Regions from separate parts of the Catenibacterium sp. UBA627 genome, predicted to be linked through region 2. Evidence: riboswitches for the same ligand, from Rfam matches in the RefSeq annotation. Region 2 holds a riboswitch; the other holds the start of a gene.

Region 1 (5,388 bases), on a different contig from region 2:
ACTAATTAAAAAAGGACTCCTATGAGTCCTTATTTTAGTTTAAGGCCATCTTTAAAAGCACGCCCAACAATCTTTCCTAAACCTACATATTGATTATTGAATGGATCAAATGTGATAGGCTTTACTTTAGATACATCTACTCTTCCTGTTTCATCTAAGACACGTTCATCTACAGATACATTAACAATTTCACCCTTCATAATTTCTGTATCTAAATCATAGTCCTTGAGACGACATTCTAGACATATAGGTAATTCATTGATAATAGGTGCATGTACTTTACTGGATGGCGTATAAGTAAAACCTGCTTTTTCTAGTTTATTGGGTTCCTTATGCCCTGATACAACGCCCACATAATCACACTCTACTACATGATCTTCATCTGCAATACTGACAGTAAAAGCCTGTGTTTTTAAGATGTTCTGGACTGTTTTATGTCCGCTAGAAAGACTCAATGAAATTTCCATTGTATCGCTAATACCACCCCATGCTGCATTCATTAAATCAGGATGATCATTCTTATCAAAACTCCCAATCATATAGACAGGCTGTGGATAAGTAAGTGCACGTGCACCAAAATCTTTTCTCATTTCTTTTTCCTCCTTTTTAATATTTTCATAGCAGTTTGATAAAGTGCATCATCAGAAAGATTATTGATTCTTTCAGCTTTTATATAAGTAGGATAATCATCAATATCAGGATCATCACCGCATATATCAATACCAATTACTTCACAGTTTTTTAAGAAGTGAGCTAATACATCCTCTAACATCCCCAGTGACATCTCTCCTTGATTCCAGTTCGTCATAGCATATCTTTCATCTAAGACATCCTTATCTATAGAAATATAAACAGGATATTTCGTTTCAAGAGGAATAGTAACACCTTGCTCAAGTTCTTCTATACTGAAACTTAATACTTTATTCCGTTCCATTGATTTCAAATCATGTTTACTTGGTCCTATTAAATATAAACGATGAAGAGAAGGGTTTTGTAAAGCTTTTTTAGCCCAGTTTCCACAGCTGAGCATATCTCCTACAATAGAAGACTGCATGTCTGTATGGTGATCAATCAAAACAAGATCAAAAGGTTCATGAATAAAATCAGTCATCAATTTAGTGATGTAATGATAATCGCCTGAATCAATAAAATGAATACCAGAAATACCATTCTTGCTTATCATCTCTTTTAATTGTTTTTCTGCATGTTGATCACAGAATAAACGTGTTCCTTCAATGTCACTACAATCATAATAAGTTAACTGTGGATAATCCCCTTTATAGGAATGAGTAAAATCAAATACATAGTTATGCATCTTTATCACCTGTAGGTAATTATAATCTTTATTTAGCACTTGTCAAATCCGACTGCTAAAAAAGAGATAGCCGCAGCTATCTCTTGAGTATTATAATTCTTCACCGTTTGTTTCAATAACGTGTTTATACCAGTAAAATGATTTCTTCTTACTTCTAGAGAAGTCCCCTTCATGGTTATTATTATAGTTAACATAGATGAAACCATAACGTTTATCATATTCACCAGTAGAAGCAGATACAATATCAAATGGAGACCACATAGTATAACCTAATAGGTCAACACCATCATAAGTGACTGCATCTCTCATTGCTTCAATATGTGCCTTTAAGTAATCAATACGATACTGGTCATCTACAGTACCATCTTCTTCTTTCTTATCATAAGCACCAAAACCGTTTTCTACAATCATCATTGGAAGTTCATAACGATCATAGAACCAGTTTAAGCACCAGCGTAATCCTAATGGGTCAATCTGCCATCCCCAGTCAGAAGCCTTTAAGTATTCATTTCTTACAAAGTCTTCACTAAAGTAATCAAATGTCTTTTCATTACGTCCCTGATACTTAGTTGCGAATGACATGTAATAAGAGAATCCAATGTAATCTACTTTACCTTCACTTAAGATCTTCTTATCCTCTTCAGTAATGAAATCATATCCTTTTCTTTCAAACTTCTTTAAGATATAGTTTGGATAATGTCCTCTTGCATGCACATCAGCAAACCAATATTTCTGATGCATAGCACCTAAGGCATTCATCATATCTTCTGGTTTTGGAGAAGCTGGATAAACACCATTCATACCAATCATACAACCAACCTTTAAGTCAGGATTGATTTCATGAGCCGCCTTAACTGCAAGTGCTGAAGCGACTAATTCATGATGTGCTGATAAATACATTAAATATTCAGCATCATCACCTTCTTTTAATAATACAGCACCTTCCTGGATTAAGTTATGCTGAGTCGGATCAGCCTGGTTATTGATTTCATTAAATGTCATCCAGTATTTTACTTTATGCTGATATCTTTCAAAACATACCTTTGCGAACTTCACAAACATATCAATGGCTTTACGATTTCTAAATCCTCCATATTCTTTTGCGAGTGCCCAAGGTAATTCAAAATGTGATAATGTGATGATTGGTTCAATACCATATTTTAATAATTCATCAAATACATCATCATAGAACTTTAAACCTTCTTCATTAGGTGTTTCTTCATCTCCTCTTGGGAAGATTCTTGTCCAGGCAATAGAAGTTCTAAATGCCTTGAATCCCATTTCAGCAAGTAATGCGATATCTTCCTTATAATGATGATAGAAGTCTACACCTACATGGTTTGGATAATCTTCTCCAGGAAGAACACCATCTGTTAAACGTCTAGGTGCTCCTGTTAAGTTGTCCCCCGCTGTTTCTACATCTGTACAGCTGATTCCTTTTCCGCCTTCCTGCCAGGCACCTTCACACTGATGAGCAGCTACTGCGCCACCCCATAAAAAGTCGTCTCTAAACATTGTCTTGTCTCCTTTTCTCTTTCTAATAATTATAAATAGAAATGAAAATGATTTCTATAATTTTCAGAAATAGAGAACAAACTTTCGTAAAAATGTTTCATCTTTACATTGTTTGTTCAAAAATTCACAATAATTTTGTAACATTTTTTATGAAAGCGTTGCATTTTATTTATATAAGATGTAATATAGCACTATCAACCAAATAAAAAAAGGGGAGCTGACGCGACGGCTGAGAAGAAATACGATCGGATTTCGACCCATAAAACCTGATACGGATAATGCCGGCGTAGGAATTTTGTTTTTTTTAGGTATACATGCTCAGGTATACCTTTTTTTATTGTCAAAAGGAGGACTTATATGAGTTACACAACACAAATGGATGCTGCTAGACAGGGTATTATTACACCTGAAATGGAAATTGTAGCCGCAAAAGAATCTATGGATTTAGAAGTATTACGTGAACATATTGCGAAAGGACATGCTATTATTCCATGTAATAAGAATCATACTTCTATTGATCCGAGTGGTATTGGTTCAATGTTGAAGACTAAGATCAATGTGAACCTAGGTATTTCTAGAGACTGTAAAGACATGGATGTAGAAATTGAAAAAGTGAATAATGCAGTAAAGATGGGCGCTGAATCAATCATGGACTTAAGTTCTTATGGTGATACACGTACTTTTAGAAAGAGATTAACTAAAGAATGTCCTGCCATTATTGGTACTGTCCCTATTTATGATGCTGTTGTTTATTATCATAAAGCTTTAAAAGATATTACTGCAAAAGAATGGTTAGATATTGTTAGAATGCATGCTGAAGATGGTGTGGATTTCATGACTATTCATTGTGGTATTAATAGAGCTATGTATGAACGTTTTAAGAATAATAAGCGTTTAATGAATATTGTTTCTCGTGGTGGTTCTATTATGTTTGCCTGGATGGCTATGACTGGAGAAGAAAATCCATTTTATGAATATTATGATGAAGTCTTAGATATCTGCCGTGAGTATGATATTACTATGAGTTTAGGTGATGCATGTCGTGCTGGATGTTTGGCTGATGCAACTGATGTGGCTCAGATTGGTGAGTTAGTGACTTTAGGAGAATTAACACAGCGTGCATGGGATAAAGATGTGCAGGTGATGATTGAAGGTCCTGGGCATATGCCTTTAAATCAGATTGCCGCTAATATGGAAATCCAGAAGACAATCTGTAAAGGTGCACCTTTCTACGTATTAGGCCCTTTAGTTACTGATATTGCCCCTGGTTATGATCATATTACTGCCGCCATCGGTGGTGCTATTGCAGCCACTTATGGTGCATCATTCTTATGCTATGTCACTCCTGCAGAACATCTTCGTCTGCCTAATCTAGACGATGTTAAAGAAGGTATTATTGCATCTAAGATTGCCGCACATGCGGCAGATATTGCGAAAGGTATTCCTGGTGCCATGGAATTAGATAATAAGATGGCATGTGCAAGAAAGAAGCTGGACTGGGAAGAAACATTTAAATACTCAATTGATCCAGAAAAAGCAAGACGTTATCGTGCTGAAGCAGCACCTGAAAAAGAAGATACATGTTCTATGTGTGGTAACTTCTGTGCTGTTAAGAATATGAATCGTATTCTTGATGGTGAAATTGTAAATATCTTTGATGAATAAGAAAAAAGGCGTAACTCGTATATATGAGCTACGTCTTTTATATTAGTCTAAATCAGCACCATTAGATTCGCAGACTTTCTTATACCAGAAGAATGAATCTTTCTTGCTTCTAGAGAAGTCCCCAGTTCCATCATCATGTCTATCTACATAGATGAAACCATAACGTTTTGCATACTGTCCAGTACCTGCAGATACTAAGTCGATTGGTCCCCAAGTTGTATAACCGATTAGTGGTACACCATCTTCGATAGCTTCATCCATTGCTTTAATATGATCTCTGAAGTAATCAATTCTATAAGTATCGTGTACAGAGCCATCTTCTTCTACCTTATCGAATGCACCAAAACCATTTTCTACAACCATTAATGGTGTATGAGGATAACGGTCATGTAGGATATTTAATGTATATCTTAATCCATCAGGGTCAATCTGCCATCCCCAGTCAGAAGCCTTTAAGTAAGGGTTCTTAGCACCTGTTGCAAGGTTACCATTTGTCTTTTCAGCATTTTCATCAACTGTTACACAGTTAGACATATAGTAAGAGAATGTATAGAAGTCTATGACACCTTCTTTAATGATCTTCTTATCTTCTTCAGTAATAAATGAAGTATCAATACCATGATCCTTGAAATATCTGAACATATATGTTGGATATTCACCACGAACTTGTACATCCCCACAGAAGTTATTCTTGAAGTTATCTTCATTAAATGCTGCAAGAATATCTTTTGGATTTGGTGTTAATGGATATAAAGTTGTATGAGCAATCATGTTACCAATCATGAAATCAGGATTGATCTTATGACCTTCTGTCACAACTAATGCACTTGCAACGAACTGATTATGTAATGCTTCAAATGTCTTCTGAGGGTTAGATTTTAATTTGTTTAATG
Region 2 (5,388 bases):
GCCACATCCTGGAATGAGCAGGCTAAGTCATTGCCATTGATTTCCTCTCCTCTTTGGTCTGCATTATGCTTTAAGTTGATGACAGCGCTCTTTAAGCCACTGAAGCTGAAGTTATAGCTTCCATCATCAAGTGGTTTTGGAAGTGTATAGCTATGAGTTCCCTCATGCGCCATTTTATCTAAAACAGGTCCTCCAGGATATGGAAGATGTAGAACACGTCCTACCTTGTCATAGGCTTCACCAATTGCATCATCAAATGTTGTACCAATGACTTCAAAAGAGAATTCCTTTTTCATATAAACAAGTTCTGTATGTCCTCCTGAAACAACAAGAGCCATTGCAGGATATTCAATATCATTCACTAGTTCATTAGCATAAATATGCCCCGCAATATGATGTACACCAATAAGTGGTTTGTTTAAATAAATAGCCAATGTCTTGGCTTCCTGCATACCAACATGCAAAGAACCTACAAGTCCTGGTCCTTTTGTGACTGCAATTGCATCAATCTCCTCTAAAGAGATTTCTGCCTGTCTTAATGCTTCCTTTAAAACAGTGCTGACACATTCAACATGTTTACGGCTGGCAATTTCAGGAACAACCCCACCATATTGTTTATGGATATCAATCTGTGATGCAACAACATGACTTAATAAATCTTTTCCATCCTTTAAGATTGCAACACTCATTTCATCACAGCTTGATTCAATAGCTAGAATAACAGCCATTATTTTTCCTCCTTTCTTACCATGAGATAAGCGTCCTCATGGTCTGCATAATAATCTTTACGTATAGCACATATCTCATAGCCATACTTCTTATATAAACAAATCGCACGTTCATTTGATACACGCACTTCTAAACTATAATTAATACACCCCTTATTATGTCCTTCTTTTAATCCATAATCCATCAATAACTTAGAAAAGCCTTTTCCTTGATAATTTGGATCAATACCAATTGTAGTTAGTTCACAGTTTTCATAAGCATACCAGAATCCTGCATAACCAACAATTTTGTCATCTACAAGAACATAGTAATGGGCATAATCATTTGTTTTTAGTTCATGAAGAAAATCTTCTTTAGACCAGGCAGGGGTAAATAATAACCCTTCTAGTCTTTCAATCTCATCAAGATCATCTTCCTGCATTTCTCTTAATAACATGCTTTTTTAGCCTCAACATCTTTAATATAAGTTGGTACTAATAGATCAACATTCTTGATTGGATCAGCCATCTGAGCTAATGCATAAATATTAGCACAAAGATCACATTCTTTTTCATCTAACCCAAGACAGCCTACTTCACCTACAAGTTCAAAGTCTTCATATTCAGCACGTAATTGGGTAAAATCTTCTAAAGTCATGACCTGTTCCTTAATTAAAGGAAGACCATTTTCATAAACACCAACAAAGACCTTGTGTCCTCTTGCATCAATAACACTTAGTGCCTGATTCATACCTGCATAAGCGGCTAACGAACTCACAGATTTAATTCTTACATCAGACACTGCAGCAAGTGTCTTTGCGATAGTCATTGCAACTCTGACACCTGTATAAGAGCCAGGTCCTGATGTAATAATCATCTCATTCACATCCTTTAATGCAATATGATGACGATCAAGTACTTCCTTTAATGAAGGAATTGCTTTTTCTGATTGTCTTCTAGAACCTTTTTCCTGGAAGGCTTCTAGACACATATTATCCTTAAATAAGCCTACAGCTAAATAACTATTTGATGTATCCATCACTAAACTAATCATGTGTAACCTCCCTCACATAGTTCTCATACTTTTCACCAATAGGATGAAGCTTTAAAGAACGTGTTTCATCTTCATTCTTTATTATTTCTATTTCTAATCTTTCTTCTGGAATAATGTCTTCAATAAACTGTGGCCATTCAATCACACATAAGCCATCATCTTCAAACATCTCTTCAAATCCCAAATCATCATCTGCCCCTTCTAGGCGATATGCATCAAAATGATAAAGGGTCATACGTCCAGAATAAACCTTCACAATAGTAAAAGTAGGAGAATTGATGATCTTCTTGATTTCAAGTCCCTGTCCAATTCCTTTTGTGAATGTAGTCTTACCAGACCCTAGATCCCCTGTTAATGTGATAATAGAATGGGGAAAGATTGTTTCTCCTATACGTTTACCAAAAGCAATCATTTCAGCTTCATTTTTTAAGTTTATCATTTTTAGTTCCTCTATTTTTCATCATCTGCTGATACTTATTATACCACTCCTGGGCAAATCCTGCACGAAAAGGACCAGATGCATTCATCGTCATCACAATCAAACGATTGAGCTGTTCATGGAATATCTCATCTAATTCATCTGAATATTGATATTTAATACGATGAGCCGCATATTCACCTTCATCTAGTACTTTATAACGATAGCCAGGCCATACCTTTAAATCAAGGTCATAATCAATATACTTAAGTGCTTCTCCATCATATAATATAGGAGAGGCAATATTACAATAATAATAGATACCATCACTACGGATCATACAAATTACATTATACCATCTATCCTTAGGAAAATAACAGATAGCTGGTTCTTTAGTGACCCAGGAACGACCATCTGATTCTGTAACTAATGTATTATTATTTATACCGATAAAATGGCGATCTGTTTCTTCTAATATTTTACAGCGTGACCACGTACGATGTGGCTTACCGTCATGTTTATAGCAATGGATGAGCACATCCTGCCCCACTAATGAATTCTTCATAATCAAACCTCTTTCAACCTATCGAATATAATAGCAAAAAACAGGTGAAATGTACATAAACCTCACCTGTTTTTTCCTAAATAAAGCCTTTTTAAGTTATCGTTTTCTGTTCAAAATAAAAAATAACAGTGGTTTCCCACTGTTAAATAGCCTTAAATGCTTTCTGAAGTTTTGGATAAATAAGTGCAAACACTACATAAGTTAAAATAAGTGTACCTACATTATAACCAATGTTGTATAAGAATGAATAAACCCAAGGATTCATGTTCTTAGGTGCATAACTTACAAATAATACAGCACCAGATAATAAATGTGAGATGAACTTAAGGATCATTCCTACAAAAATACCTGTATAAACTTCAATCTTGCCTAATTTAAAATTAGGAATAAAACCTGCAATACCAAGTGCTGATAATGGTACAAGATAGTCTAATACAACAGACCAAGGTCCATAATATGAAGCAAGACCTAATACAAACTGCATAGCAGTGGCACCAACACCGACAATAATTCCATATTGTGCACCCATTAAATAACTTGCAAGTACGATTGGTAATAAACTTAAAGTAATAGAACCACCCTGTGGCTGTCCTGGAATCACCTTAAATAGTACTTCTAGAACTAACTGCATAGCAATAAATAACGCAACATAAGCAATTGCTCTAGTGGATAATGTCTTCTTATTCATTTTATAATCTCCCCTTTCCAATGACTAAAATGACGCAAAGAAGTCATTAAAAAAGTGCGGCCTCTCTACGCTGGTATTACCCAGATCAGATGCTAAGGGTCAAGGCTTTCACCTATCTCAGCAATAAATGCGCCCCTGGCAGTAATAATTATATTACAGAATATTCTTTTTGTCACGTAATCTAAATTTATAGTAGAAATGTTAGGGGTTTCTGTTTATAATAGGGGTGTTTAGGAGGATATAAGCATGTCAAAAGTTTTAGCAGTTAACTGTGGAAGTTCTTCATTGAAATTCCAGTTATTTGAAATGGATACTGAAAGTGTTATCACTTCTGGTATTATTGAAAGAATCGGTATGGAGGATTCAATATTCACTATCAAGTACAATGGTACTAAAGACAAGAAGATCTTTGCAGTTCCTACCCACAAGGAAGCTGTACAAGTATTACTTGATACATTAATTGAAAAGAAGATTGTTGAACATTTAGATGAAATCAAAGGTATTGGTCATCGTGTCGTACAGGGTGGTCCTTATTTCGATAGTTCTTGTGTTGTAGATGATGATGTAATCGCTAAGATTGATGAATTATCACCACTTGCACCACTTCATAACCCTGCACATATTATCGGTATCAATGCATTTAAGGAAGCTATTCCTACTGCAGGTGCTGTTGTAGTATTTGATACAGCATTCCATCACTCTATTAAGCCTGAAAATGCAGTTTACCCTATCCCATATAAGTTCTATGAAGAAAACAAGATTAGAAAATATGGTGCACATGGTACTTCTCATTACTATGTTTCAAAGCGTACTCAGGAATTATTAGGTAATCCTGAACATGCTAATATCATTGTATGTCATTTAGGTGCTGGTGCTTCACTTTGTGCTGTAAAAGACGGTAAGTCTATTGATACTTCTATGGGTCTTACACCTCTTGCTGGTGTCATGATGGCAACTCGTTCTGGTGATATTGATGCATCAGTTGTAGACCACTTAATTGAAAATCTTGGATATGATATGAAAACTGTATTCAAGATGTTAAATAAGGAATCTGGTTTATTAGGTGTATCTGGTGTATCTGGTGATATGAGAGATATCATTGATGCAAAAGATGCTGGTAACCAAAGAGCCGAATTAGCTTTTAACATGTTTAGAAAACGTGTTGCTGATTATATTGGTTCTTATTTTGTAGAACTTGGACATGTTGATGCAATTTCATTCACAGCTGGTATTGGTGAAAACAGCTTTATCGCAAGAGAAGCAATTATTGATCTAGTAAAAGAAGCATTAGGCATCGTATTGGATGATAAGGCTAATGTAGAAGGTCATGGCGAAAGATTAATTTCTGCACCTGAATCTAAGATCAAGGTATTTGTAGTACCAACTGATGAAGAATTAGTTATTGCTAGAGATACAAAAGAATTATTAAACTTATAAGAAACTACTTCAGTTTTCTATAAAGACTAACAAAAATGTCCTCCAGGTATTCATACACCTGGAGGACTTTTTTACTTATTTTTATATTTAATCGCTCTTTTTAAGTAAATTTTTGCTTGAGGTTAACTTATTCAAAAAAATCCCATAACAATACTCGTAATATGCTTCCTGAATTGAAATGGGCATAGCTCATACAATTTAGATATTGAAGATTTCTGTATCCACAATCGTTCTAAGAATCACAGATGCCATTTCCTTTATCTTGAATGTATACTTTTCCAGTTTCTTAAGAATTAGAAAATCTGATGTTAAGCTAAATTTGATAATCTAGTAGCAATATTTTTCTTAAACTTGGTGAAAAATAAAAAAGCCTCTCTGATTTTAAAATCAAAGAGGTTTTTGGTATTTAGTCGCTTAACTTAATACCATTGAGTGCCTAAGCACTCTTCTAAACACGTTTACCATTCACTACTTTATAGTAAGTTCCTTTATTGTTCACCTGGGCATAACCAGAATAAT

Evidence for each region. A riboswitch is a leader RNA that binds a small molecule or an ion and turns the genes downstream of it on or off. The one in region 2 is predicted to bind thiamine pyrophosphate.
Region 1: another riboswitch for thiamine pyrophosphate. It lies ahead of thiC (phosphomethylpyrimidine synthase ThiC); the one in region 2 lies ahead of B2S90_RS05205 (energy-coupled thiamine transporter ThiT).

The regions. Positions count from the first base shown of each region.
Region 1 covers NZ_DBPF01000050.1:5,594-10,981, reverse strand. Annotated here, with positions in the region: gene B2S90_RS03610 (ECF transporter S component) at 1-5, shown strand, start outside; gene B2S90_RS03605 (flavin reductase family protein) at 30-590, opposite strand; gene B2S90_RS03600 (arginase family protein) at 587-1,315, opposite strand; gene B2S90_RS03595 (6-phospho-beta-glucosidase) at 1,406-2,830, opposite strand; TPP riboswitch at 3,031-3,140, shown strand; gene thiC (phosphomethylpyrimidine synthase ThiC) at 3,188-4,495, shown strand; gene B2S90_RS03585 (glycoside hydrolase family 1 protein) at 4,538-5,388, opposite strand, start outside.
Region 2 covers NZ_DBPF01000079.1:12,763-18,150, forward strand. Annotated here, with positions in the region: gene tsaD (tRNA (adenosine(37)-N6)-threonylcarbamoyltransferase complex transferase subunit TsaD) at 1-728, opposite strand, end outside; gene rimI (ribosomal protein S18-alanine N-acetyltransferase) at 728-1,165, opposite strand; gene tsaB (tRNA (adenosine(37)-N6)-threonylcarbamoyltransferase complex dimerization subunit type 1 TsaB) at 1,156-1,761, opposite strand; gene tsaE (tRNA (adenosine(37)-N6)-threonylcarbamoyltransferase complex ATPase subunit type 1 TsaE) at 1,754-2,200, opposite strand; gene B2S90_RS05200 (DUF402 domain-containing protein) at 2,181-2,744, opposite strand; gene B2S90_RS05205 (energy-coupled thiamine transporter ThiT) at 2,887-3,432, opposite strand; TPP riboswitch at 3,478-3,579, opposite strand; gene B2S90_RS05210 (acetate/propionate family kinase) at 3,679-4,869, shown strand.